2 regions of the Paenibacillus sp. RU5M genome follow, and region 1 is predicted to be linked to the other one. Evidence: riboswitches for the same ligand, from Rfam matches in the RefSeq annotation. Region 1 holds a riboswitch; the other holds the start of a gene.

Evidence for each region. A riboswitch is a leader RNA that binds a small molecule or an ion and turns the genes downstream of it on or off. The one in region 1 is predicted to bind ZMP and ZTP.
Region 2: another riboswitch for ZMP and ZTP. It lies ahead of CRO25_RS19100 (bifunctional 5,10-methylenetetrahydrofolate dehydrogenase/5,10-methenyltetrahydrofolate cyclohydrolase); the one in region 1 lies ahead of CRO25_RS15570 (TIGR01440 family protein).

The regions. Positions count from the first base shown of each region.
Region 1 is NZ_OBQM01000004.1:391,007-405,793, reverse strand. Features, by position in the region: gene atpG (ATP synthase F1 subunit gamma) at 1-477, opposite strand, end outside; gene atpA (F0F1 ATP synthase subunit alpha) at 646-2,160, opposite strand; gene CRO25_RS15615 (F0F1 ATP synthase subunit delta) at 2,177-2,725, opposite strand; gene atpF (F0F1 ATP synthase subunit B) at 2,722-3,210, opposite strand; gene atpE (F0F1 ATP synthase subunit C) at 3,325-3,549, opposite strand; gene atpB (F0F1 ATP synthase subunit A) at 3,626-4,444, opposite strand; gene CRO25_RS15595 (ATP synthase subunit I) at 4,486-4,866, opposite strand; gene CRO25_RS15590 (AtpZ/AtpI family protein) at 4,859-5,113, opposite strand; gene wecB (non-hydrolyzing UDP-N-acetylglucosamine 2-epimerase) at 5,300-6,457, opposite strand; gene upp (uracil phosphoribosyltransferase) at 6,672-7,301, opposite strand; gene glyA (serine hydroxymethyltransferase) at 7,763-9,010, opposite strand; gene CRO25_RS15570 (TIGR01440 family protein) at 9,244-9,837, opposite strand; ZMP/ZTP riboswitch at 9,979-10,060, opposite strand; gene CRO25_RS15565 (low molecular weight protein arginine phosphatase) at 10,177-10,749, opposite strand; gene CRO25_RS15560 (manganese efflux pump MntP family protein) at 10,874-11,434, opposite strand; gene CRO25_RS15555 (L-threonylcarbamoyladenylate synthase) at 11,607-12,764, opposite strand; gene spoIIR (stage II sporulation protein R) at 13,048-13,707, opposite strand; gene CRO25_RS15545 (glycosyl hydrolase family 18 protein) at 13,998-14,787, opposite strand, start outside.
Region 2 is NZ_OBQM01000006.1:238,268-253,054, forward strand. Features, by position in the region: gene CRO25_RS19065 (MBL fold metallo-hydrolase) at 1-201, shown strand, start outside; gene CRO25_RS19070 (helix-turn-helix transcriptional regulator) at 452-1,357, shown strand; gene CRO25_RS19075 (MFS transporter) at 1,397-2,659, shown strand; gene CRO25_RS19080 (nitroreductase family protein) at 2,829-3,314, opposite strand; gene CRO25_RS19085 (nitroreductase) at 3,331-3,906, opposite strand; gene CRO25_RS19090 (MarR family transcriptional regulator) at 3,927-4,409, opposite strand; gene CRO25_RS19095 (stalk domain-containing protein) at 4,677-5,489, shown strand; ZMP/ZTP riboswitch at 5,571-5,652, shown strand; gene CRO25_RS19100 (bifunctional 5,10-methylenetetrahydrofolate dehydrogenase/5,10-methenyltetrahydrofolate cyclohydrolase) at 5,704-6,555, shown strand; gene CRO25_RS19105 (DUF817 domain-containing protein) at 6,723-7,493, shown strand; gene CRO25_RS19110 (undecaprenyl-diphosphate phosphatase) at 7,503-8,315, shown strand; gene CRO25_RS19115 (hypothetical protein) at 8,433-9,125, opposite strand; gene CRO25_RS19120 (hypothetical protein) at 9,172-9,813, opposite strand; gene bshB2 (bacillithiol biosynthesis deacetylase BshB2) at 9,984-10,658, opposite strand; gene CRO25_RS19130 (YojF family protein) at 10,682-11,026, opposite strand; gene CRO25_RS19135 (deoxyribonuclease IV) at 11,128-12,048, opposite strand; gene CRO25_RS19140 (family 43 glycosylhydrolase) at 12,268-14,739, opposite strand; gene CRO25_RS33950 (hypothetical protein) at 14,751-14,787, opposite strand, start outside.

The DNA.
Region 1 (14,787 bases):
TTTAACAGCTTCGTGTGCGATGGATTTGATATCTGCAAATGATGGCGAATCGGAAAGATCCGTTGTAGTGGATGTCATCGCCATTTCACGCCGTTTGAAATAATCGCGTCCCTTACGTCCAATGACGAACAATTCGTAGTCATTCTGAGAGTTGTGCTTTTCTTTGAGTGTCAGGTTGACCTGACGCAAAATATTCGCATTGTAACCACCCGCAAGACCGCGGTCCGATGTAATAACCAGATAAGCTGTCTTTTTGACCGGACGACTTTCCAGCATCGGATGCTGAACCCCTTGCGTGCTTTTTGCAATACTTGCCACAACTTCTTTCAGCTTCTCCGAATAAGGACGAGCTGCTTCCGCTTTTTCCTGCGCTTTACGCAGTTTTGCGGCAGCTACCATTTCCATTGCTTTGGTGATCTGCTTGGTGCTTTGTACGCTTTTAATTTGCCGCTTTATTTCGCGCATGCCTTTTGCCATGATTTCACCACCTCAAAACTTTGGCGAGCCAAAGTTACTTCGTAAGCATTCACTAGTTTTGACATAGTCAAAACTACTTCGTAAGCATATTGAAACTTTGATAGATCAAAGTTTTACATGCAGACATGCGGAATCGGTTAAACAACTCCGCAACTGCATATCATCTATTTAGACAGAGACAGCAAAGCTCTTTCTGAACTTCTCAATAGCATCTTTCAGAGCGGATTCATTGTCTGCAGTCAATTCTTTTGTATCACGGATAGACCCGAGAATTTCCGGATGGCTGCTCTCCATGAACGCGAGGAACTCACCCTCGAACCGAGTAACATCACCTGTAGGAATCTCATCCAGGAACCCTTTAACCGCTGTGTACAAGCTGACTACCTGTTGTTCTACAGGCAGAGGCTGGTTTACACCTTGCTTCAGGATTTCCATCATACGAGCACCACGATTCAGGCGGGCCTGAGTCGCTTTATCCAGATCGGAACCGAACTGGGAGAACGCTTGAAGCTCACGATATTGAGCGAGGTCGAGACGCAGGGAACCTGCAACTTTTTTCATCGCTTTGATCTGAGCAGAACCACCAACACGGGATACGGAGATACCTACGTTGATCGCCGGGCGTTGTCCAGCATTGAACAAGTCAGCTTCCAAGAAGATTTGTCCGTCCGTAATGGAGATTACGTTCGTCGGAATGTAAGCAGATACGTCGGAAGCTTGTGTTTCAATGAACGGCAGTGCGGTTAAAGAACCACCACCAAGCTCATCATTCAGCTTCGCTGCACGCTCCAGCAAACGGGAGTGCAGGTAGAAGACGTCACCCGGATAAGCCTCACGGCCCGGTGGACGGCGAAGCAGCAAGGAAAGCTCACGGTATGCGGAAGCTTGTTTGGTCAAATCATCGTAGATGACCAAAACGTGCTCACCTTTGTACATAAAGTACTCACCCATCGAACAACCGGAATACGGTGCGATGTACAACAATGGTGATGGGTCAGATGCTGCTGCAGTTACAACAATTGTGTACTCCATTGCGCCTTTACGACGAAGAGTTTCTACGACTTGTGCAACTGTAGATTGTTTTTGACCGATAGCAACATAGATACATTTCATGCCGCTGCCTTTTTGGTTCAGGATGGCATCAATCGCGATTGATGTTTTACCTGTTTGACGGTCACCGATGATCAACTCACGTTGTCCGCGACCGATTGGAACCATTGCGTCAATGGCTTTAATCCCTGTTTGCATCGGCTCATGAACCGATTTACGATCCATTACGCCTGGTGCTTTACCTTCAACCGGACGGAATTCCGTTGTAGCGATTGGCCCTTTGCCATCCACTGGAATACCGAGCGGGTTAACAACGCGTCCAATCAATGCTTCGCCAACAGGCACTTGCATGATTTGACCGGTACGTTTTACTTGGTCGCCTTCACGAATATCATAGTAAGGTCCCAGGATAACGATACCGACGTTGCTCTCTTCCACGTTCATGGCGAGACCCATAACACCGCTTGGGAATTCAACCAACTCGTTGGACATGACATTCTCAAGTCCGTAGACACGAGCGATACCATCACCAACCTCAATAACCGTCCCGACTTCGACTACATCGATATCGTTCTTGTATTGTTCGATCTGGCTCTTAATTAATGTACTGATTTCTTCTGGTTTGATACTCAAGTGTCCTCACCCCAATCTACTGTACTCGTCTGTTAAAAGACTGCTCAAGACGTTCAAGCTTGCCAGCCAAGCTACCGTCATAGATCGTATCGCCAATGGCAACTTTCAATCCGCCCAGCAAAGTCGGATCGACAATGTTCTCGATACGGATCTTTTTATTCACACGGCCACCGAATTCACGGGCTACCGCTTCTTGTTCTTCATCATTCAAGGCATAAGTCGAGTACACGCGTGCATCGGCTATGCCGAGCGATTCGCCCTCGATCTTCACATAATCATTCAGCAGAGCTTCCAGCAGTTCAACGCGTCCACGCTCAATCAAAAGCAAGACGGTTTTCAGAACAGGTTCAGACACCTTGCCGTCAAGACTTGTGCGAAGTACATTCTGTTTTGCCTCTTCAGAGATGTTGGGTGACTCGATAAATTTACCGATTTCCGCATCACCAGTGATGGCAATTACAACAGTACGTAGCTCTTGTTCGACTTCAAGCACCTTCTGCTGTCCGAGAGCAACTTCAAACAATGCTTTCGCATAACGCTTAGCAACAATCGTATCGCGGCTCATTGTCGGCCTCCTACCTCATTGAGGTATTGGTTCACAAGCTCCTCTTGTGCAGGACCGTTCTCAACTTCTTTTTTGATCAGCTTGGAAGCGATTTGAACGGAAGCTGTACCCAGTTCGCTGCGAAGGGCTGCAACCGCTTTGTTCTTCTCGCTCTCAATCTCACGCACAGCATCGTCTTTCAGGCGATTCGCTTCTGCTTTTGCATCCGCCAGAATCGTTTCAGCCTGTTTGCCGCCTGTTTGTTTGGATTGTTCAATGATGTCATAAGCATCTTTACGCGCTTTTTCAAGAGCCTGCTTCTGTTCCTCAACATAGGCAATAGCCTGATCCCGCGTTTGGGCAGCCTCATTCATTTGCGCCAATACGAGCTCACGACGTTTTTCCATAATGGAGAAAAGTGGACCAAATGCATAACGGCTAAGCAGCCAATATAAAATACCAAATGCTATAATCGCCAGAACTGTATTTTCCCATACGAAATTCAATCTGTTCACTCCTTCCTGAAGGTATCCTCAGGCCGCAACTCCGGTTTACGGACGCTACCTAAAAAGAAGGCGCGGATGGCTGTGGCCTTCCCCGCCAAACCTGCACTGATTTTATTAAGCCGCTCCGTAGAACATGAACGCGAGTACTACACCGATGATCGGCAATACCTCGATCAAACCTACACCGATAAACATTGTTGTTTGAAGAGTGGATTTTGCTTCCGGTTGACGTGCAATACCTTCCACCGTTTTGCTAATTACCAAACCGTTACCGATACCTGCGCCAAGTGCGCCCAATCCTGCAACAATTCCTGCTGCCACTAATGCCATTGCTCCCATTTGTATATCCTCCTTAGAATGTTCGTTCAAATTTTATAGTTCAGCCCTACAGGTTTAACCGTATTGGACCTGAATCTTAATGTTCCTCGTGCGATTCGACGGTTTGTGATATGTATACCATCATCAAAACCGTAAATACGAATGCCTGTATGGCTCCGATGAAAATACTGAATCCCTGCCATGCCGTCAACAGCGGAATTGCTGCAATTGCGCCAATCCATTTGAATGCTGTAAGTTTCATAATCGTGGAGATCAGAACCTCACCTGCAAAGATGTTGGCGAACAAACGCATACCGTGTGTCAACAACTTGGATGCCGTTTCCACAATGTTGATTGGGAAGAACAGCCAGTGTGGTTGGAAATAATGCTTGAGATACGCTTTGGTGTTACGGAAAAGTCCCAATCCATGCGCGATAGCAAATGCGATCAACGCTAGACCCATGGTTACCGAAAGGTCAGCCGTAGGTGATTTCCACCAGGCAACTTCGATATGTGGATGAGCTTCAGGATTCTTCTCATGAGCTTCATGGAACGCTTCTTGGACCGAGACAATTGGCTTGCCAAAGATTTCAGCTTGGCTTGCATCCGTAGCCCCAGTTACAAAGCCCAAAGGGAGACCCAACATGTTTCCCACAAAGATAAACATAATCATTGTGGTTGCCAAGGTAAGGAAATGCTGCCCCTTCTTCATGTCCATCGTGCTCGAGATCAGGTTACGTACAAACTCAATCGCCCACTCCAGGAAGTTTTGCATTTTGCCCGGATTTTCCACTGACAAGTTCCGCGTAGCCAGTTTTGCAACAATAAATACAATGGCGGATGTTACGATCAGCATCAGCAGAACAGACAAATCCAGATGGAACCCACCCAGGTTAATTATCGGAGATTCATGCATATTTTTCTCACCCCTTTCTCATTCGAAAGCTTGCAGCACCTCTATGAGTCTGCTTTGCGGGACAACAATATCCCTATAAATAGTAAGGAAAATTGCGCTATGACCAAGCCAACTACAACCGCATATAAATTGAAGTATTGCGGATACTGCATCGCCACGAAAACAGCGAGTACTGCGAGAGCTGCTCTAGTCAAAAATCCCAGGTTCACACGCTTAAGGTTTCCTTCCGCTGCACCATCCAACATTCTCCTGACTTTGCGACCCAGATAAGACGCGTTGATCCAACTGATCACCGTTCCTAGGGCCAGTCCCAAAGCTATTGTTTCCACACGGGGCAGAAAGGCCGCTGCTAGAAAACAAATCATAAGAAAGTACATGATGAAAACAGTCATCCATCTGCGGTATCTGGTTAGTTCACTCATCACTTTCCCCCATGAATTTTTTCGCGATAAAGTAGATGCTTACGCCGCCTGCTGCCAAAAAAAAGAGAACGCTTACGGCGATCCATATTCCGCTACCCCCGATGGTCTTGTCCACCCAGGAGCCAACGTAATATCCGGCAACAGCGAGAATGGCAATCTCGATTCCAAAAGCTGTCACGAGCCCCATCGCTTTCCATACATTATCGTCATGGTTACGGGATGAATTTGGTTTGTTCGAATCGGCCATTTTCCACGCCACCCTTGCAATCCCAGTTAATTTTACTGAATGATGAGAGCCTTTGTCAATTGAATGATTTTAGCGTTTTAAAGGGGAAAACGACGGGAATACAGGCCCTCAGAGCCCATAAACCCGCGTAAACCGTACAGTTTAACTGTATGCTGTACCCTTTAATAATCCGTTAGAAAAAATGAATTATTTTTTGAATTTTCTGTGAAATGATTCCGGACGTTCACTATTCACACCAAAATGATGCAAAATCGCATTGACAATTCTTTCTGAAGCATGTCCATCACCATAAGGATTGGCAGCCTGACTCATGCTTGCATACAGTGTTTCGTCTGTAAGCAGAGCTTTGGTGCGCTCATATACACGTTCCTCTTCGGTACCCACCAGCTCCAGTGTTCCAGCCTCAATTCCTTCCGGACGCTCCGTTGTATCCCGAAGGACGAGAACAGGCACACCAAACGAAGGCGCTTCTTCCTGCAAACCTCCTGAATCTGTCAAAATCAAGTGAGTATGCGGGTAAAAGTTATGCAAATCCACCACGTCTAGTGGATCAATAAGTTGAATACGGGGGTGATTCCCCAAAATCGCGTGAGCCGGCTCCTTCACAGCAGGACTTAGATGTACCGGATACACGATGGCAATATCCTCAAACTCGTCGGCAATCCGTTTGACGGCCTGGAAAATGTTACGGTGAGGCTCGCCTTGGGATTCACGGCGGTGAGCTGTCATCAGCACAAGACGCTTGCCCTGTGCCCAATCTAGTACCGGATGTGTGTAATCCTGCCGTACTGTATATTGAAACACATCTGTTACCGTGTTGCCTGTGACATACGTACTAGACTCCGATTTATTTTCTTTGGCAAGGTTGGAAGAAGACCAGTCCGTAGGTGCAAAATGCAAGTCAGCAAGCACACCGGTTAACTGACGGTTCATTTCTTCCGGATATGGAGAGAGCTTGTTCCACGTGCGAAGACCTGCTTCCACATGCCCCACCTGAATCTGCTGCAGGAACGCAGCATAGCTGGCTACAAATGTTGTCAGCGTATCACCGTGAACCAACACGATATCCGGCTTTGCTTCACGCAAAACCGGCTCCAGGCCTCCCAGCACACGAATCGTAATTTCATTCAACGTCTGGCGATCTTTCATCACATCCAGATCGTAGTCTGGATGAATATCGAATACTTCAAGAACCTGATCCAGCATCTGACGATGCTGTGCAGTAACGCAAACGATCGATTCAATAGATTCGGGATGTTTCTGCAGTTCCAAAATAAGCGGAGCCATCTTGATGGCTTCCGGGCGCACCCCGAATATCGTCATGACTTTAATTTTCTTGGACATTGAAGCAAAGCCCCTTTTCTATAAGTTCATGTTCAAAAAGTCCGGTTTTCAGTACCAAGAATATGGAATGAAGGTAGAAATGGAGTAGCGGAGCGTAGGGAAAACTACGTGAGCAACGGACATTTCGGCTGAATTTCATATTCGATGTCGATGATGCCCTTGGGCGATCAAAATTGGACTTTTTGAACAACCTCTTACAAAGCATGCGATATGCTTATTTAGTGCCGTATAGACGGTCTCCTGCATCTCCCAGTCCGGGAACGATATAGCCGTGATCATCCAGACGATCGTCCAGTGCAGCAACGTAGATGTCTACATCCGGATGCGCATCCTGAACAGCTTTTACTCCTTCAGGAGCTGCAACAAGGTTCATCATTTTGATTTGCGTGCAGCCGCGTTTTTTGAGCACGTCAATAGCAGCAATGGCAGAACCGCCAGTTGCCAGCATCGGGTCGATGACAATCAACTGACGCTCTGTCACGTCCGTAGGCAGCTTGGTGTAGTATTCAACCGGTTGCAGGGTTTCCGGGTCACGGAACAGACCTACATGTCCAACTTTTGCCGCCGGCAGCAATTTGACAACACCATCCAGCATCCCAAGGCCCGCACGCAAAATCGGCACCAGCCCAAGCATACGTCCGGAAATGACTTTTCCTTGTGTTTCAGCTACTGGTGTCTGTACATCAATAGTTTCCAGCTCAACATCTCTTGTAATCTCATAAGCCATCAGTGTAGCCACTTCATCCACCAATTCACGAAAATCTTTCGTATTCGTACGCATGTCGCGTATAAACGTCAGTTTGTGTTGAATCAAAGGGTGATCACATATTACTAATTTTCCCATCTAATTTGTCCCTCCGGTATGTTCTTCATGTTCAGCATTACCAAATATGCCTAATCATCATTCATAGGCCCGATAAATCCTGTATATTATATCATCACCTACTCCGAATTACACCATCAAAGGGCACTTAATCATTACAGAAAACCGAATCCTATAAAAATAGGACCGGAAAAATGAGTCTTCCGGTCCTTTTTGCTCTCGCTGTTATGTCAGTTGAATGTTAAAAATGTGTAAACACTATGAAGCTCCGCAAACCGAATGACCTTCTGATCGCTGTTATCCCCAGAATTCTTTTGATCCATAAATAAATGGTGGAATTCCGGTGATAGCATATGCTTCCGAAGCAGCTTTCTTTCAGAAAGCTTTCAGGCGAGCGCTACGCTTCTTCAGGTTCTTTCGGTTTGCTCCGTCTGAGTGTTTACATAAGAACATCTCAAATACAAACACCATGAGCAAGTTTTTTAGTATTTAAGGTCAGTGTAGAGCGGGAATTGGTCCGTAAGTGCCGTTACTTCAGCACGGGCTTCATCCAATTTAGCTGTATCTTTAGGGTTTTTCAATGTTTTCGCAATGATCTTACCAATAGCTACCATCGCTTCTTCGTTCATACCACGGGAAGTAGCTGCAGGTGTACCGATACGGATACCGCTCGTTACAAACGGGCTAGTTGGGTCAAACGGAATTGCATTTTTGTTCACGGTAATGCCGATGGAATCAAGTACATGCTCAGCTTCCTTACCTGTGATATTCACGCTGCGTGTGTCAATCAGCATCAAGTGGTTGTCTGTACCGCCGGATACGATGTTCAATCCTTCAGCAATCAGCGTTTCAGCCAATACTTGTGCATTTTTTACCACGTTTTGTGCATACGTTTTGAACGAAGGTTGCAGTGCTTCACCGAATGCTACCGCTTTGGAAGCAATCACGTGCATCAGAGGTCCACCTTGGGAACCAGGGAATACCGCTTTATCAATCGCTGCTGCCCAAGCTTTGCGGCACAGAATCATACCACCACGAGGTCCACGCAACGTTTTGTGAGTTGTTGTCGTTACGAAATGCGCATGTGGAACCGGGCTTGGATGCAAGCCTGCAGCTACCAGTCCTGCAATGTGAGCCATATCCACCATGAACAAAGCACCTACATCATTAGCGATGGAAGCAAGCTTTTCAAAATCAATGATACGCGGATATGCACTTGCACCTGCAACGATCATACGAGGGCGATGTTTAAATGCGGCTTTGCGCACTTCATCATAATCAATCAGGAATGTATCTTCTTGTACACCATAAGCTACGAAATTGTACAGCAAACCGGAAGCATTAACCGGGCTACCATGTGTGAGGTGTCCGCCATGCGCAAGGTTCATTCCAAGCACAGTATCACCTGGTTTCAGAGCCGCAAGGTATACTGCCATGTTCGCTTGTGCACCGGAGTGAGGTTGAACATTCACATGTTCTGCTCCAAACAATTCTTTGGCACGATCACGCGCGATATCTTCTACGATATCCACATGCTCACAACCACCGTAGTAACGTTTGCCTGGATATCCTTCAGCGTACTTGTTAGTAAGTACAGATCCCATTGCCTCAATAACCGCTTCGCTTACGATATTCTCGGACGCGATCAGCTCAATGTTGTTTTGTTGACGTTTCAGTTCAAGATTCATCGCTTCCAGTACTGCCGGGTCATTCTTGCGCAATTGTTCCATGATTAAATTCCTCCCAGTTATAAGTGAAGTTATAAAGCGAAACTACAGTGGTTACACTCCTGACTTCGATTGCATCACCATCTTCCGATCGCTGTTATCCCCAGATTTTTCTGAACTCCCTTATAATAAGGGGGAAATCCGGGGATAAAGGCGAACGCTTTGCTTCTTCAGATTGGTGTTGCACTCTCCGTTTTCGTGTAAAGTCTAATTTGGCTTTAAATAGGTTGAAGATATCAGTCACAAAATGTCGAATCTGGTTGCTCTTCCATACGATACACTGCACGCTCGCCGCCAATCAACTTCGGACGGGTCAGTGCTGTAGTTACACGGGCATCACCGATGTAGCGGAGTGCTGTTCTGAAAGGTACTGCCACATGCCGCAAATGCATGCCAATCATCGTCTCCCCAATATCCAGTCCCGCATGGGCCTGCACATGTTCAGCCAGGCATGGATCGGTCAGCGAGCGATACGCTGCGGATGCCATGGAACCACCTGCTTTGGGCACAGGTACTGCACCCACTTCAGTCAATCCAAGACGTGTAAGCAGTGAACGCTCCATAACCAGCGCACGGTTCAGGTGCTCACAGCATTGGAATACAACATCAAAACCGAACTCCTGCTGCACCTCGCGTATACCCGCAAGAAGCTGCTGCGCTACTTCAACAGCACCGCTTGTTCCAATCCGTTTGCCTGCAACTTCACTTGTACTTGTACCGATCACAACGATCTGTCCAGGACCAAGCTGTCCGGCAAGCGCCAGTTCACGCAGAATGGATGCGGTCTGTTCATGCAATCCGGGTTGTTCCGAATCTAACTCAATAGTCATCCTATCGCCTCCCGATAAAATCATGCCCGGCTTCCTCTTGGCTGCCCTTGGTATTCTCTTGTATGGCATTTCAGGTACTATTATAGCGAATAATCAGATGAAAGACGAAAAAAAGAGCAGTCTGCGGGTAACGCAGAATTGCTCTTTTGCCCAGGCGACCGGCCGTTTGTTCCGGTGCTCCATCGTGGTTATGCCCACTTCGTCGCCAGTTACACCGGATCCCTGTTTTCCCATTCATCATAAAACAACCTGCGTTTAAAATCAACGGGTAATTTACATCCTGTGTACGTTTTTTATATGGAAATCTATCGATACCTGGGAATGATTAAACAAATCCAATTAATCCAACTTGTCCAAAAGTCTGTCGAGCGCGGTCCGAATCTCTGCCGCAGCGATGTTGTAATCGTCGCGACTGCCGCCAAACGGGTCTGAAATATCAAAGCTCGGAATGCGTTGTCTGATCTCGATTGCCCGCTCACGTTCAGATGCCAAAATCTCCTGACCTAGTGCACGTTTCATTTCGAATGTCGCAAACAGGCTGTCCAATTCCTGAAGATCATTCAAGACTTGCTCGTCATTTTCCGCATACTCTTTCAAGGTATACGTCTTCTGTACCGAGTCAGGAAAAACCTGCATGACATGCTGTTTATGACTGCGTGTCAACGTGAGAATCAGGTCAGCCCAGCCGACTAGGTTCGAGCTAAGAAGCGTCGAATGTGGGGGTCCCTCAACGTTGTGATCCCTTAATACAGCCTCCGCATGACGGGAAATCGGCATGCCCGTTGTTGCGGCTACACCTGCGGAACGAACGTCCACCTGAATGCCCCGCTCAGACGCCAGTTTACGTAAAAGTCCCTCCGCCATGGGGCTGCGACATGTATTCCCTGTACATACAAACAAAATATGTTTCATTGTGGTTAGCCTCCCCATTTTGCAAATGTTGTCGAATCATGTTTGAAACTCCATCTGAACCAATGAAACTCTTAATTATATATTGAAGACTGCACTAGGCTGTAATTATGGTTAACGTCGTTTTTTAAAATATAAACAAAAGTCCAAAAGCGAGCAAGATCGCTCCGCCGACCGCTTCTCCGTAATCGCCCATATTCTGGCTCACACGCCGTCCCAACATCAGACCCATGACGGACATTGCTCCACCACAGACACCAAAAGCCAGTACCGTTAACACCAAGTCACTGCTGAACATGCCGAGCGAGACTCCAACGGAAAACGAATCCACACTGACACTCAGTGAGAACAGTATCACACCGAGCAAAGATCGATGATCCACCAGTTTGGTATCTCCCTCCCGGAAAGCGTTCAAGATCATATGGGCGCCGAGCAGGACCAGCAGACCGCCAGCTGCATACGTCGTAATGTCACCAAGCAAGGAACTGACATATTTGCCCGTATACATGCCGATGAGCGGCATGATGATGTGAAACAGGGCCGTTACGGTACTGATTCGCAATACGTCTCTCATACGAATGCCCTTCATACCAATCCCGATGCCGAGTGAGAACGCGTCGAGTCCGAGAGCGACGGCCATAATCAAAATGGTTACCAACTGCCCTACATGGGCAGACACATCCCACATCCCCATACCCCCAAGTCACGTAAAGGTTCTTGTACACCTTATGCGGACAAGGACATAAACATAACCTGAGAAGACATTTTGCAATCCCAGCTCAAAAAAATGGATTTGCTAGTCGTAACTAGAGGACGGGTGCCAGAGGGAAATATTCTAGCGATATTATGGAAAAAGGGAGCTATCGGTTACCGACCTGAATGAGTCGGTGACCTGCCGCCTTGAGCAGCCGGTTCATGACGGCTGCTCCCAGTCCTTCGCGTGAGCAGGCTTCAGCCACAATATATGTGGCCCCCTGCTCATCGCAGCTGCGCAGCGCGGCGTACAGCCGGCGCGCTGCTTCCTCCAGCTCGCTGGCTTCGCCCAGCGAGAACACGGCATCGGCGCGGTACTGCTCCGCGTGCTCGGCGAACGCCAGCACCGCGGTGCGCTCCCCGCGCTGCGCCGCCTCTGCGAGGGCGGCGCTGATCCAGGCCGCCACCGCTGCGGGCGGCCCCTCCACCACGCACAGCGCACCTGTGGGCGCGTAGTGCGTGTACTTCATGCCCGGCGAGCGCGGCGCCGGGCTGTCATCGCCACCGGGCCCCTCGGCGAGCAGCGCCGGGTCCGTGGCGACACGGGCGGCAACGGCGGACAGCTGTTCCGCCGTAATGCCGCCAGGGCGCAGGATGGTGACGGTACCGTCGTCACCGACCTGCACCACCGTGGACTCGACGCCCACCCCGGTGGGGCCGCCGTCCACGATGCCGCCGATGCGGCCTGCCAGATCCTCGCGCACATGTGCTGCGAGGGTCGGGCTTGGCCGCCCGGAGCGGTTAGCGCTCGGCGCAGCGACCGGGCATTCCGCCGCCGCGATCAACTGCAAGGCCACCGGATGGTCCGGCATCCGCACGGCCACCGTGTCCAAGCCGGCGGTAACCCGCGGGGATACCGCCCCTGGCCTAACCGGCAGCACAAGCGTTAGCGGCCCCGGCCAGAAGGCCGTCATCAGCGCCTCCGCTGTGCCATTCACTTCCGTGACCAGTGAATCCAACTGGTCACGCTGTGCAATATGCACAATCAGCGGATTGTCCGAAGGCCTCCCCTTGGCTGCAAATACAGCTTCCACCGCAGCTGTACTGCGAGCGTCTGCACCCAGACCGTATACCGTCTCGGTTGGGAATGCCACGGTCTGTCCTTGACGAAGACAGGCTGCGGCATCCTGTAAGTCAGCAAGTGCCTGTTTATACGCACTCCCTTTTGCCACTTCATTCTTGTTCTCATTGGTTACCAGTACATTGACATCCCACATACTTGTAACCTTTTTCTCTGTACTTTCATCGTTCTCCATGCCTTTCATGGAAGACTGATGCAATTGCTCGTTCTCTCTCGTCATATATCCATCATTCCTAAACTTCAGTAGGGTAGTTAATGCAAGACATTCCGCTTCCGAGATGCCTTCTTCGCTTATGTTTTCTGATTCCTATAATTATAACATATCTGCTCTGCCCAAGGATGCGGTCTGAATCTTCCCAGCGATTAACATCATGCGATCTTTGACTCGAGCCTATGATAAAACAAAAGGGCACTTCCATGAATCGAAGTCCCCTGATAAAGCTTATATCCAGCAGCATGTTATACAGTTATGCAAACAATCCCGTCACCCAATCCCACAATTTGACCGCCATATCCCACAGGAAGAAACGCGCTTCTGGTGTAGCTGCCTGCACAGATGCTTGTGCGTCCCCAGGCTCTACGGCAGCTGCAGATGCTGTTGCAGGCTTCGCCAGCGCATCACCTGTTCCTGCATCTATGAAGCATAATGGTGGAAACAACACACACCACCAGTTTTGTCCCTCACCTTTTCCCAGTGTTATCCGCACTGCTTCGTAATCTCCAGCCGGATATACGGTACCCCCATATAATTTGGTTGGAAACGGAACAACCCCAAGTTCCACCTGATATGAATAGGTTAGGCCACGATTGGCAAGCTCTTCTCCTACACGATCCTCGATTTCAGATAAATGCTGACGGATGACCCCACGCGCTTCTTCCAGACTTTGCGGATTCTCCAGTTCGGTTACCCACCCATTCATTTGGGCAACGACGGCGTCCCGAATCTCGCGTTTGACCAACTGATCTCCCGCTGCATCCGAGTTTGCCAGAATGCGCAAACGAATGGATTGTTCGGGAATGGCTGTGGCCGCCACAGCTGCATCCGTTTTCTGACCTTCCCACATCATAATAATCATCATAAGACATACAATAATAAGTCCAATTTGTTTCACGATTCTTCTGCTCATTCCGTTCTCCCCCTCGGCTCCCGTGATCATGATCCCTGTAACTCTCTCATGTCTATCAGTATGCCCGGAAGAGACGGAAGTAAACCTGCTAGATTACAAATCTACTAAAATTTTAATAGGCGGGTAATACTTAAAACGAAAGGACTGTTAGCTCGCTTTATGTATGACGAAAATCAAAGAAGCGCCTGCCTATGGAACGCTTGTCGGCTGGCACTTCTTTGACAAATCTAAATCTCTAACCTACCCTTGGTGTTCCAATATGGCATGCTGCATGGATATCAGTGTATCGGTTACTTATTCACCCGAAAAGCTTCCCAAGCACCGCCAACCGAATTGCGGCTCGCTACAAGCTTACCGCCATTATTCAGATCACAGGTCACATACAGGTTATTGGCGAGTGCCTGCAACGCGATTGTTCCATCACCCAAATCCACACGATTGAACTTCTCCCATTGCTGAATGGTTGTGGCTTTGGCGATCAGGGCACCACCCACATTAACATCCGCTGTGACATATTTATTATTGATTTTGGACTTGAGGGACACCGTTCCATCGGAGTTCGTGATCCATTCAAAAAGCTCCCAGTCTCCTGCCGTCGTCCGATTGGCGACAAGCTGGTCATTGCCTTGATTCTCGGCAGAGATGATTTGCTGATTGGCTTGAGCAACCAGATAGTTGTATCCACTTGGATTCGGAGGCTGCACCGTGCCCCCACCCGTAACCTCCGAATATACGGCTTGAAGCAGCGCACCTGAGCGGTCATTGCTGTACTCCCAGAACATGATGCCACCCAGATTGCTGTTTTTCACATATTGCACCTTCAGGCTGAGCGATTGCGGGTCGTCATAGGAGATAAAGGTATTCCCATTAAACAGATAAGGAGCTTGGGCACTGCTGTCCCAGTACCGTGTATACCCGTTTTTATTCAAATATTGGCTGACAATAGTGTTGTAGTCGGGTTCAAAACCACCCGAAGCTGGCCTGTCCAGACCATTGTTCGAATTCTGGACACCAGTCCAAGCCCGGCCGTAAAAGGCTCCGCCAATAACCAGTTTATTCGCGGGAACACCGCTATTTCTG
Region 2 (14,787 bases), on a different contig from region 1:
ACTCTCATTGCCGGGGATTCCATGTACAGTGTAGAAGGTATACTTGGTGGAATTCACGCCCCGACTACACCGGATATGAACGCAGCAAAGCTCTCGTTGAGAAAATATGCAGATTTCGATATTACATCTGTCATTTGTTACCACGGGGGATTAAGTAATGTAAATGTGAAAGATCAGATAGCAGCACTCAACCAAGATTAAATTTTCAATATACACTATCGGTGAGTATTATTCAGTTATTTTAAAACCAGACTGCTCATTTTGCTGTCATTATAAATCATAAAGACGCTTCTTCAGGTGCTCGCCACCCGTGGGAACGTCTTTTTTCGTTGAAGAGAATAAGCAAATCATTGGACATTTTTGTTGCAAACCCATAATTGTTCGTATACAATAAAACAAATTAGTTGTTCTATAAATATAGAACAAGAAAGAACAGGGGGGAATTCGAGCTATGAACTACAAAGTGGAAGTTGATTTCGCGCCCATTTATGAATGTGTAAGCAGCCTGACGGTTTTCATGAGTAAACAGAATCATAATGCTCTGGATGCTGGAAAACTATGGGTCAGAGAAGTACAAGATCGGTTCGCACCTGCCAAACTACAACAAATGCGGGAGACGATGAAACTTGTAGATGATTTTAGCCTTGCACCTTATATTTGGAGTTGTCCCGGTGAACGCTCAGTGAGTAGTTTTTTGGATTGGCTTGAAGACCTAACCACGGGCCAGCTATATGACATCGCTGCTAATGTGAAGTTGTCCGTTCCCTCCAATCTCCCGGAACTGCGCAGCCGGACATCCGAAGCGCTGCGTGAATGGGATACCCACTATTTCAGCCAAATTGATTCGGCGATTATCGAAGGTCTCGCCTTAGAAGCTGAAACCAGACGGTCCAGTTTAAACGGAACCAATGACTTAGAGGTCTATGAGGAGGCAACAGAAGGTATGCGTCTATACCCCACCCCTCTGCTCAAACAAGTGATTCTAATCCCTCAATATCATGCTCGTCCCTTTGTCACCTCAGCCATCTTTGATGAAGTGATTTTCACAAGTTACTCTGCCGATATTCTCCCACCAGCAACGGGTCGGCCTGAACATCGGTTGTTGCGTCTAACGCGAGCTTTGTCCGACGAGACCAGATTATATATCCTCCGCCTGTTGGCTGGAAGGCAGTTAACATTCACTGAGATCGTTAGCGAGGTTAAACTTTCTAAAAGTACGGTTCACTACCACCTGATTTCATTAAGGGCAGCGGGGCTTGTCATCGTGCATTATAACCAGAAAACGACCTCTTACAGCTTGCGTTTAGAAGCTCTCAACAAGCTTTCGGAACAGATTTCAGCTTATATTGAAGAATGATGATCATGCCCTTTAACCTACGCACACGGAGGAACACTCATGCTTAAGCGCAGTTATTATGGTTTACTAGCGACTGTCACTCTGAGTTCATTTGGTGACGTATTTGGTCTTCTGGCTATGGAATGGCTTGTCTATGAAATAACTGCATCTAAGATGGCCATGGGTGCGATGGCACTAAGCTTTAGCATTCCAGAAGTGGCCATTCGGTTGCTCGGCTCGCCGTTAGCCGATCGGTTACACCGAGGGCGGTTCATGGCAGTGCTTGCTTCTGTTAGGTTGCTTGCTCTCTTATTACCGCTGAGTCTGGGACTCGCAGGACACTTGCAATTATGGCATCTTTTCCTGGCCGCAGGACTAAGCGGGGCATGTTCTGCCCTATTCATGCCCACCGCAATGGCAATTATTCCCGGAGTATCAGATAAACACAAATTGGTGCGTGCATTCGCGGTAATCGACGGCTGCCGTAATGCAGCTGCTTTGTTGGGCCCAGCCTTAGCCGGAGCTCTTACTGCCGTAGCTGGGGCGTTGCCAACGCTGGGCATCAACGCCGTTTGTTACACCGCCGCCATTGCCACGTTGCTCTATCTGCCCACAATGCAGAAGCCAGTAGCAGCTAAGTCCTCATTTTCAATTAAGGCTTATTTCAGAGATATCCATGAAGGTTTCTCCTTTTATCGTAGTTTCCCGGCCATGCTTTCGATTATGGGAATGGTTTCGATCAGCAACATGTCTTCTGTAGCGATCTGGACGATGATGATTCCTTTTGTTCGTGAAGTGTTAAATCGGGATGCCGCTGCTATGGGTACACTCACCACTGCTTCAGCATGTGGCACATTAATAGGACTTTTGGTCATCTCGTGGATGGGTGAAATCAAAAGACGACGGACAGTTATGTTGTGCAGCCTAGCCGCCATCGGGCTTTTTAACGCCTTACTGGGCCTATTCCCGAGTTATCCGTTTGCGCTCGTTGCCTTATGTGCCGCTGGTGCAGCAGGACCTTTCTTTGGTTCTCTCAGTTCAGCTTTGCATGGTACACTTGTCCCCGGACCTCTTCAAGGCCGAGTCAACTCAATACGGTTCCTCATTGGTGGCGGACTACAGCCTGTAGGTGCTTTTGCAGGTGCAGCGGTTGCAGAACTCTATGGTCTGCCTTTCTTATTCTTGTCTTTGGGTCTGCTCCCCTTGCTTTGTTCGGTCGCCGCAGCTTTCCTTCCCAACCTGAAGAATTTAGATGGTGATTTATCTGCTTTACAGAATAGAACACAATTCAATTCTCATAACAAGGTAATTAACACATTATAGAAATATCATTTTTCTAAAATAGGTGAATCTCTGGATTAGTTGTGTGTATCCGCTATAGCTGACTTGTAATCTACAAATCGGATACACACCGCACAAAAAAGAACGACAATCCCGATCAAGGTTTTGTCGTTCCTCATTCATTTAAATTTTCTTTCCTATATCTTCTACGCTACAGCAGTTCGAACTGAAGCTGAGGTTCTGTTATCTCAGTTTTCCCTTCCAGCTGTACAGCGCCATATCCCAATTCCAGAACCGCAGCAATTCGCTCGTTGCCTAACAGGCCAAACTTTTCAGCACGACTCCGGTCGTACATCCAGTCATGCAACGTACTGCGCACACCCAGGCCCTGTTCATGGGCAAGCAAACGAAAATTTTGGATCAGACAGCAGACAGCTGCAAAGTCCTCTTCCCGCTTATGATGATCCGCCTCTTCCTTCACCAGAACCAGAAGATACGCTGGAGCGTGCTCCTGCATTCCCTGCATGAGTTTCCCATTACGATTATCGGCAAAAATAAATCGCCACGGCTCACGAAGTCCATCATTTGGCGCCCACACGGCGTGATTGAGCAATTCAAGGATTAGCTCCTGTGATACCGGTCGATCCAAAAAATATTTCGGACTGTGTATGCCCCCTTGCAGATCGGACAATTCCATATTTACATCCTCCCTTCTACGTAGTCTGACCCTGAAATACAGTCCACTTTTGCTCAGCTGGTGTTCTTTTCCGGCTTCTTGGCGCTTTGTCGTAATATCCCATATGAAGAATGCCAACAAATCTTTCATCCTCACGCAGTCCAATTCCTTTGAAAAAGCCTTCATTCTGAATCATGGACTCTGTATCCCACAGCATTCCTAACCCTTGTTCCCATCCCAGCAGTTGGAAGCTCTGCATCATCCCGCAGGCAGCCGCATAATTGCGATCATTGGTCAGACGATCCGGTCCTACAGTCGACATAACAATGACATGAGCAGGAATATCGGTAAACCTCTTTTTAAACACATCCAGCAGTTTTCCCGGAATCAACTTGCCGAGCTTGCTCTGCGACATCTGTTCCAGCATGCAGTCCACCAACCGTTTGCGTGCTTCGGGGGTTCCGGCATAAACGACACGCCATGAGCCAGCTTCAACAGATGGTTGAAGCCGCGTAGCCTTGTGCAGCAATTCAACAACCAACTCCTTTTCCACCGGTGTAGAATTACATTTACGAATACTTCTGCGTTTCCTGATCAATTCTGCCAGACTCAAGTGTTTCACTCTCCTTCAGTTTATCTGGATTCCATATCCATGCTGCTGTCTTGAAGAAATTGAAGTATTATTTTCAGCTCCGGTTCCGAATATTTGTCCAAAGAACGATAGAACCGTTCAGCCTCAAGTACATGTAAACGTTCATGCAGTTCAAAGATCTTTTTGCCTTGTGGTGACAACCGGAAATAGCTCTCCTTTTTGTTGTCATTCATTTTCGTACGTTTGACGAATCCTTCCTCCAGCAGTTTGTTGCCGATCTTGGTAATACTCGCTTTGGACAAATTCATCGCCTCAGCAATCCCTGTGTTGTTAATAGGCTCATGCTTGCCAATGCAATCTATCATATGAACCGCGGTCAAATGCTGAGGGATTTTGTCCATGCTTTCCCGCTGGGCGATACTTAGAAAATGTTCAATTTCCGTATCCTTGTGATTCTCATATACATGTAAAAACCGGATAAATTGGTCATACAGTAACTGTTTTGTTCGATCGTTTGAATCCATTCTTCAATCGCTCCTTATTTACTTTTAAACAATAAAAAAACCTTGAATGATTAAACTAATTCAGGAAATTAATCTGAAATAGTTTACTTGTCAACAATATATCATGAGTGAGAACAGTTATCAACTATTTCCTCTGGTAAAAGAAAAAAATTAGAATTAAGCCCTAGGCTACCTTACTGCTTGGGAAATGGCATCTTACATACAGAAACATTTTCTATTTTGATAACGTCTACATATTCAAATAATTAATCCTTAGTGGAGGAGCCTATGTTTAAAAAAATCACTATTTCCTTGCTGACAACGACTCTGCTCATCCTGCCGAGCTTTGCGGCTACCGGGGAAGCTGCAAACCAGTACATCACAATGGATACTGGCATGCTACAAAATAATCGTGTTCTAATTCCGTTACGGGCAGTGTCCGAAAACTTGGGAGCGGAAGTTAACTGGAACAAAGAACTAAAAAATATCACCATGACCAAAGGTGAAACGACAATACTTTTGACCATTAACTCTAAAAAGATACTGGTTAACCAAGAGGCAGTTTCTCTGGATGTTCCTGCGGAATTAAACGATAACACCACCTATGTCCCGGCGCGGTTTATCAGTCAAACTTTAGGCGCTGACGTGCAATGGAATCAACAAACCAGCCAAGCAACTATTACTCTTGATGGTAAGCAACTACAGGTAACGATGGCAAAACCCAAAGTGCAAGTGCCCAATACAAAGAGAATAACGGCCAAACAACAGCAAATCTTCGTTGACAAATTAAATGAAGCGACAAATCTGTCGTCGATTAAGCAAATTCGGACGTACTTTAGCACCTATTTTACAGATCGTTTTATCAATCAAATTATTCAGGATAAAGGGCTGGAATATGACTTTAAATTCAAAATCATTAGCCAATCCAGCCTGACTTACCCTGACAGTAATACAGCTAGATTAAGTCAATACTCGGGTTCTAGTTCCGTTTACGGTAACAAGGAAACACTCTACCGAAGTGCCACACTCGTCTATACAAATAAGGGCTGGAAAGTAGATCGTGTTGAATTTTCATTAATAGACGAGATACTTAATCCTTAAGATCATCTCTCTCTATAAGAGAAATCCATTAACTATTGAACAATTTTGCTTTTTCAAGTACTATCAATCTAAACAATTTAAACGATCATATGTAACTGGCGAACACGGTGAACCGTGAGGGAGCATATGGTTTTGTAATAAGCCGTACGCCTGGGCAGAGGTAAGGAATATTTATTTCCTTGCCTCTTTTTTATGTTGAAAGGGCGATGTGAAAATGAGTACTGACAAACTGATCTTGAATGGACAAACGGTAGCAGATTTTATGAAGGAAGACATGGCCTCGAAGGTTGCCATTCTTAAGGAAAAAGGCATTCAGCCTTGTCTCGCTACAATTCTCGTCGGAGATGATCCTTCTTCAGCGACTTATGTGCGTATGAAAGGAAATGCTTGTGCTCGCTTAGGCGTGCAATCCATTAAGGTCGTTCTTTCTGCGGATACCACCACGGATGAATTAATTCAAGAAATAAACAAGCTAAATGATGACCCTTCCGTACACGGTATTTTGCTTCAGCACCCTGTCCCGAATCATATCGATGAAAGAGCAGCTTTTGATGCCATTAGTATCGAGAAAGACGTTGACGGTGTTACGACTCTCGGTTTTGCACTTAATGCTTTTGGAGACGCAGAATTCCCTTCCTGTACACCACAGGCTATTATGCGTATTCTGGATTTCTACAATATTCAGATCGAGGGCAAACATGCGGTAGTCATCGGAAGAAGTCCAATTCTGGGCAAACCTGTCTCAGCCATGCTGCTAAACCGGAATGCAACGGTGACGACCTGCCACTCCAAAACCGTGAACCTGGAGGAAATCGTGAAGCTTGGCGATATCATAATTGCAGCCGTCGGCAAACCGCTCTTTGTTAAAGGAGATTGGATTAAACCAGGTGCTGTCGTAATTGATGCTGGTTATAACAAAGGCAACGTCGGAGATGTGGATTACGAAGCTTGCTTTGTTCCTTCTTCAGCAATTACACCTGTACCAGGCGGTGTTGGTCCTGTAACGATTGCGACGCTCATCGAACATACGATTAAATCTGCCTACAAGCTGTCTGAAAATGCATAATTGAATTAGCCAAAAAACAAGGTCCCTCCAGTTGACGAGGGGCCTTATTTGTCTTTGATTAAGCACGAATTGAAAATAAGAAAATATATAGATCTTTTTTTCTCTTTTTACAAACGGACCATATCTATATTATTATGAACAAGGCTTAGGAAGGAGATAAACATAACTTGAAACCTTTAGTACAGCTCCTGCATTTTGGTTATCATCAGGCGATGAGTTGCATTTTTCCTGTGGCGATCTTTGGAACGTTGGCCCTTTCTAGCGTAATTCAGATACCCTTTCTTTATCGCTATGATGCCATTCTGCTTGTTTTATTAGCAGTACAATACCTTATGTACCGGAGCGGATTGGAAACACGTGATGAAATCAAAGTCATATGTATATTTCACGTGATTGGATTGGTACTGGAGATGTATAAGGTGTGGATGGGATCCTGGTCATACCCTGAGCCTGGTTATACCAAGCTCTTTGGCGTTCCCCTTTATAGCGGATTTATGTATGCAAGTGTAGCAAGCTTTATGTGCCAAATATGGCGCAGATTGCGTATGGACATGACAGGCTGGCCTGGGTTTGCATCTTCGGTTCTGTTAGGAGGAGCCATCTATATCAACTTTTTCACACATCATTTTATTCCCGATTTTCGTTGGTGGTTGACCGCTCTGGTATTTATTGTTTTTCGTAAAACATGGATTATCTATCGGGTACGATTAACTACCTATCGAATGCCGTTAACGCTCGCTTTTGTCATCGTAGGTTTTTTCATCTGGACTGCTGAAAATATAGCTACATTTTTTAACGGCTGGAAATACCCTGACCAGCATGACTCCTGGCAACTGGTCAGTTTTAGCAAGATCAGTTCGTGGTTCCTTTTGGTGATTATTAGTGTCATCATTGTGGCCCAACTGAAATATGTCAAAGCTAATCGAAAATATGAGTAGGAGGATACAATGGAAGACTTTATTTTGTGGTTGAAATATGTGTTATTAGGTATCGTACAAGGGGCTACAGAGCCTATTCCGGTTTCTTCAAGCGGACATTTGATTATCGTTCAACGACTGCTTGGCATGCAGCAGAACGGATTATCCTTTGAAATTTTGACAAACACAGCCTCACTGATTGCCATTATGTTTATTTTTCGGGAAGATATCAAAAAACTTATTGTAGGAGGCTGGCGATTTCTAGTCTCTCGCAATGCGGAGTACAGAGCAGATTTTATGTTTTGTCTATACATAATCATAGGTACCCTGCCTGCTGCGATTGGGGCTGTGCTATTCAAGGATAAAATTGAAGAAATATTCACTTCTGTCTATACGGTTGCGATTAGTTTACTGATCACAGGGGTTGCGCTGTGGCTTATTCGAAACCTTCGCGGGCGCAAAAGAGATGGGGATTTGTCTGCGAAAGACGCAGTACTGGTGGGTCTGGCTCAAGCGGTGGCTCTTATTCCGGGAATAAGCCGCTCTGGTGCAACAGTGATTGCATCTATTGCTGTCGGGATGAAACAAGAAACGGCGTTGAAATTTTCTTTTATGCTCTACATTCCGATCAGCATTGGCGGGGTAATATTAGGGGCTTCTGACATTGTAACCGATCCGCACCGAGCGCAGTTAGCTATACCTTACATTTTAGCGTTCATTACGACCCTTATCGTAACCTACTTTTCAATGAGATGGTTCATGGGAATTATGGCAAGAGGGAACTTGATTTACTTTTCATACTATTGCTTCGTAGTCGGAATTCTTTTACTTATTTTTTTGTAAACCCGAATTTTCCTTGTAACGTATAAGGGAACAACCCTAAACAGTGGGTTGTTCCCTTTTTATTGTCTTCCAGACTTGACGATCTCGCCCTACTCGCAGGTTCCGTACGAACACTCTTTAACGTTCTCCAAGAACCATGGCGCCCATGCCATTCGGATCATCCATTTGTTTATGGGTTACGATTTCTCCTTTATCGTTGAATCCCTTCATTTCATACGGAATTGTTGCAGACGAGGGCAGTGATACAAACCAGATTATGCTTTCCGGCCCCACCTCAACCAACTTGGCTTCGGCAACTACTGGTTTCTCATTTCCCTCAAACTCGACTGTTACACGCTGAATAGCCGGGTCTAATATATGTCCAAACAGCATAGGGAAAGGTGTCGATATGTGACTCAATTCAGGTATGCTCATGTAATCCAGTGCAGACGTGAATTGAGATGATTCACCAATGGAATATCCGCCACCCCATGCCCACTTCCATCCGAATATTATTTTCCGAGCATACTCCATCTGAAGATTGCTGTTATTTTCCTGACCCGTTTTTTGTTTGAACAAAATTATGCCGCCGTCTACCGGTTCTTGATGAATGATTTGTAATGAATCATCATTATTTCTAAACTTTCGGATCGCTTCTTCAGCAGTTTTTCCTATAGGAATATGCATGGTTTCACTCATTCCCATTGCTTTGGACATGCGCCGATCGGCTAGTCCGCCAGGTCTGTCATTAACATAAACAAATGCGATGCACGTTATGAGCAAAAGTAAAATGACTATCGCAGTAATTCGAATGATTCGTTTTCTTCGCATTTTTGGCATTACGATGTCCATTCACTCCTTAAGATGACGATGACGACTATTCGCCCTGAACCGTAGATAAGGAAACAAGGACCGGACTAGCGAAATCGGAAGCTTCTTCCCCTTTGGGATTGTGAAGACGGAATAAAAAAGCGTCACCTTTTTCTGATTTCCAGACCATATAATCGTTTATCCCTTTTTCACCTGAAGCTTGAAGATATAGCTCGGCGAAACCAAGCAGGTGCTCAATCAACTCGCCACTATAATCAGTCACCGCACCGAATTTTTCCAAGTTCTCTTGACCAGTTGTCTTAAGCTTTTCCAGATCATAATCTGAGGGCAGTGGTTCAATATCCACATAGTAGTCCGGATTGCTTGTCAGCGACAAGCGGCCTTTGGCAGCATCAAAAGAAAACTTCTCGAACACGTACAATGTAAAACCTTCCCCTTGATGCAAGGTGGCCGTTTGTGATGAATTCCCCTCCCCTGTCATCAAATCAAAACTTTCTGTTTGCGGTCGTGTCGTTTCAGATGTTTCCTCATTTTCTGTGGTTGGAGCTGTAACCGACTCATTTGTTGGTGCTGATGGTTCAGAGGTTGCAGGCAGCTCTGTTTCTCCAGAGCAAGCTGTAAGTGCAACAAACATAACGAGTATCGGGATTTTAATAAAAACAGAACGAAGTTCTTTCAATTGTATCACTCCTTACAAGTTTAATGGTCAATATGTTATTACCCATGGAAGCGCATGGAAACCATACGATTGCCCCTACTCACTCCATTCTCCACCTGAACAATATGTTATGTTTAAAACGAAAAAAAGTCGCCATAATGGCGACTTTTTACGTAATTTAGATTGTACAGATTGTAAAATTAATTGAACTTATAGGTCCAAAATGCTTCTCTTCCAAACCGATTTCGGATTTGTTCATCGTCCAATTTCCCCTTGCCGACAAGTTCCGGCGCTTGGAATTGTGAACGGTGAGCTCGAATCGACGCCATTTTCTTGGCAAGGAATCCGCTCACGTCTTCAATCACATCCGCTTTCCCGATACTCTCTTCGTGATTGTTCGAGAATGCGCAGCAGTACACAATAGGTCTCTCCTCTGCGGGCAATCGACCAATCGTTCGCGTAACCGCGGCTCCGGTTGCATCATGATCGGGATGCACACTATACCCCGGATAGAAAGTAATGACCAGTGAAGGGTTAAGCTCCTTGATCAGGGCTAAGATGTGGCCATCTAGCAGCTCAGGGTCTTCAAACTCGATCATTTTATCATGAAAACCGAGCATCCTTAAGTCTTGAATACCAATCGCATTGGAGGACTCTATGAGTTCATCCTTACGGATTATTGGCAAGGTGACCCGGTTGGCAAATGGAGGGATGCCCATATTACGTCCCATCTCCCCTAGAGTCAGGCAAGCATAAGTGACTTGAGCACCGCCTTCTATGTACTTCGCCAACGTTCCCGAAGCAGTGAATGCTTCATCATCGGGATGGGGAAACACAACTAAAATGCGCTGATGTTCAATCTGTTTGTTATTCATGCTTATTTGATCCTCCGCTTTCATCAGAACAATTCCCGACTAAGTTGTAAAGCTACAACCAGCTTTCCTTGACTATCGTGACCAGCCAGAATGAGTCGTTCTTGTTCCAGCTCGTCAATGTGTGTAAGACCTTCAGCGTATATCCAGCCGTGAGTGGTTTTTAAACCAACTCGGTATGGGCCTGTGCCCGAGATAGATCCTTGCGTATATCGTATGACCGCATTGGAAATGAATGCCGACCCCGGATGCCTTGTGCTATCGAAGTGACTGGCGTAAGCACCTGACGTGAGTTCGAGGTGTAAATATAGGTCCTGATCGAGAAGTTGATTGATCCGGTGTTGGATGTCTTGAGGCTCTATTGGCTGCATGGCGGCCTCCTTTTTAATAAAAAGTAACGTTCTACATCCATTTTAACATATGTCCCGTGAGAATAAACATGGAATGAGTGAGCGAATGTTTGGAATACTCTCTATTTACTGTTTTCTAAAGAATCCTCTTCCTTCTGCACGGGTTCGGAGCACTCTCTTCTTAACAGGGCAATTTCATGTCGATAAGGTGCACTTTTATATTTTATTTTGCCAATCGACGGGGTCTCAAGCAGTTTCGGAATTGACACGAGCTGGGGATGATGTACGATATAATCCAAAGTCTGAAGTCCGATATGTCCGTGCCCAATGTTTTCATGGCGATCTTTCCTCGATCCCCGCACATTCTTGGAGTCATTGATATGCAGTACTTTTAATCGATCAAGGCCAAGCACCTTATCAAACTGCTCAAGTACCCCATCAAAATTATGAACAATATCGTATCCGGCATCATGAACATGACAAGTGTCCAGACATATGGAAATCCGTTCATTCCGCTGCACGCCATCGACAATCTGTGCCAGTTCTTCAAAGCTTGTTCCGCACTCTGTTCCTTTTCCCGCCATCGTCTCCAACGAAATCTGTACCTCCGGGTGATTATCGTCTTGTAATACTTCATTTAATCCCCGGATTATTTGTCGAATACCGATGTCCAATCCAGCATTTACGTGGGCCCCGGGGTGAAGAACAAGCTGATTTGATCCCAGCGCTGCCGTTCGTTCGATCTCGTCTCGCAGGAATTGTACGCTAAAATCAAACACCTCTCGTTTGCAACTATTCGCCAGATTAATCAGGAATGGAGCATGCACGACAATATTGGAAATGCCATGCTGCTTCATGTGCAAATGACCTGCTTCTATATTATATTGCGAAATAGATTTTCGTTTCGAATTCTGCGGTGCGCCAGTGTACATCAGAAAAGTAGATGCACCGTAAGAAGCGGCTTCTTTACTAGCCTGAAGAAGCATCTCTTTTCCTCCAAAGGATACATGCGATCCAATCAGCAGATCACTACTTTTCATCATTACCAACCACCCTCTCCTGTCGAATCCATCATTCAATTATCAATGAAATGGGTTGGATTGGCTAATGGGAAATGACGGTGATGAAGGAGATCAGAGGAAGGCATCATTTGGTCGCAATAGTTTATATCGTTTAAGGCAAAAAAGCCGCCAATTGGCGGCTTAATATGCATTCCAGTTCTCGTTACAACGATTTGCATTCTCAACGTTTGGCTTCCGGGTTCAGGGAGTAACCGATACGTTATTGAAATGCGTATGCTTGTTTGCCGTTCTAACACCGATTTTGCCATGCGTGAACGGATTCAGGCTGTTGTCCGTATAATCGATCTTCGGAGTAACCATATCATCCACATAAACTTTGATGTTTGTACCATTAACGGCAACTTTCATATGATACCAGGTATTGGTGGAATATGATTGCGCGTTGCTCTTGAGGAGCGCCCAATTATAATTCATCTTGCCCAGACTGACTCCGCTTGTGGTCAGATAGGCGTAATATCCTTGTAAAGCATCATAATTGTTCTGACCTCGTTCTGTGCCGTGGGATGGATTGGACACTCTGACAAGTAACCCCCCATCTCCCCCTGAGTCAATCATCTTAATATCCGCCTCGACCGTATAATCTGCCCATCCTGAATCTCCAAATGTAGATTTGGCAGGTCCGGTGCTCGCTGCACTGTATTCACCATTCTCTACAGCCCAGGTTCCTTCAAACCGTGTCCATCCATTATCGTCGCCGTCGTTAAAATTATCACTTACACTTGTCACATCAACATTCTTCTGAAACGTCATTCTTGAGAAATCAGCCTCGCCTGTTACGAATTCAACCTTTAATTCCCGTTGTCCAGCATTTAAATAAACCTTTTTCTTGGAGATATTTTTCCAATTATCCCATCCGCCCGTATTAGGTACATTGACGATACCCGTTAAGTCGGTCGAACCATCCCACACTCGGATCTGAGCCCCGTCCAACGAGGTAGCCATGCGAAAATCAATATCGTAATATCCACTTGACTCCACGTTTACTTTGTATTTATACCATTCTCCCGTCTGATTCCAGCCCAAGTTGTACAGTCCTTCGTTATTCAGGCGAATATCCCCGGCATCGGTACGATAAGCCCCGCCCAGGTTCCCAGCCGTTGTATCGTGATAAGCGACACCCTCGCCTCCTTTCATATAATGAACGGCCTCGATTGTGCCTGGAATCGGCTTGGAGGCATTCCATGCACTGCTTCCGTTCACATCATTGTTAAAAGCAGTATAGCCGAAGTCCGCATGTGTATCCTCTGTCAGAACACCAATTTTGCCTGCTCCTACATTGGCGGTACGCGTTGCTTTGAACATACCATCTACGTAGTATTTAAACGTTGATCCCGATTTTTCTATCCGTATGTTATGCCATTTCGAATAATTGAAGTCGGCAGGCAGATCGAATGTTTGCCAAGCCTGATCCACTCCGTTAATTCGGAAAAATGTCTCAAGTCTTTTGTTTTTCGAACTGATCAGCGCAACACCGTAATTGTTCTCATTCGTATAGGAGAATGTAGCGCCGTATCTCGGATTGGTGGACGTTCCCCGATTCATTTCCTTCATGTTAAATTCAGCCGTATAATCCGATGCGCTGCTCGAAGCCGTCACTTGTTTATACCAAGTTGAGCTGCCCATTGAATTTTGCCACATGAGTTCCTGATTGTAGATGCCCCAATTACCACCGTTCACGTTGGACCAATTACTTCCGATTGCAGTACGATCGAAGTAGTCATAGAAAACAGGCATTTCTGGATTGGGTTGATCCGTTGAAGTCGGACCTTGCACGATCATCTTGTTGTTATTCCATACAATTCGGTCCATGTTCAGATGCCGCAGCGGTCCAATGATTCCGTTACCTTCCAAATTGTGATACATCATATAGTGAGTGTCCAGATTAGGTCCTGTTACTACAGTGTTGTGTCCTAATCCCACGGTTGGACCCTCTGTACGAATTAATACCGGGTTTGTGCTATCAGTAACATATCCGGACCTCGGACCTGTCGTGCTAACTGCCACATCCACCCGATATCCTTTGCTAAATACGTGGTTACCTGTATAGGTCATATAGTATTTTCCATTTCGTTTGAAGACGGTTGAACCCTCAGTCCAGCCTCCCATCCCCACGCCTGTAGACGCACTCACTCCGATCTCAGTCGGACTGCTCATCGGTGCTGCATCTATGCGGCCCTGTGCTGCGTGATAGAAGCTGAACGAGCCATCATCGTCAATGAACACATTACCGTCAATCGACTTTCCAAGGTTGCCCGTTACTACATTGAAGGGTCCGGTAGGACTTGTGCTGCTCAGCACGTAATGTCCTTTTCCGGCAGGTGATGTATACATGTAGAACATGCCATTCCAGTAAACAACTTCAGGAGCATAAGCTCCGTGCGTAATGGGATCTGTTGCAGCTAATCCACGGTACGACCAATTCACCAGGTCTTTGGAGCTCCAGACTTTGACACCGTCGTCCGTATCTCTTGTGCTTACATACAGGTAATAGTATCCATTAAATTTCAATACATAGGGGTCCCCGAGTCCATATTGTCCCCATTCATCCGGTAACATTTGCGGATTTTGATAGGCTGTGGCAGGGAGTGGCACTGACGAAACCATTAATAAAATGACCAACAGCGTGAACATGAATCGACGACTCTTCCTCACATGATTTCCTCCTAGTCTGTTTTTTTGTTACCGCTTACAAATACATCA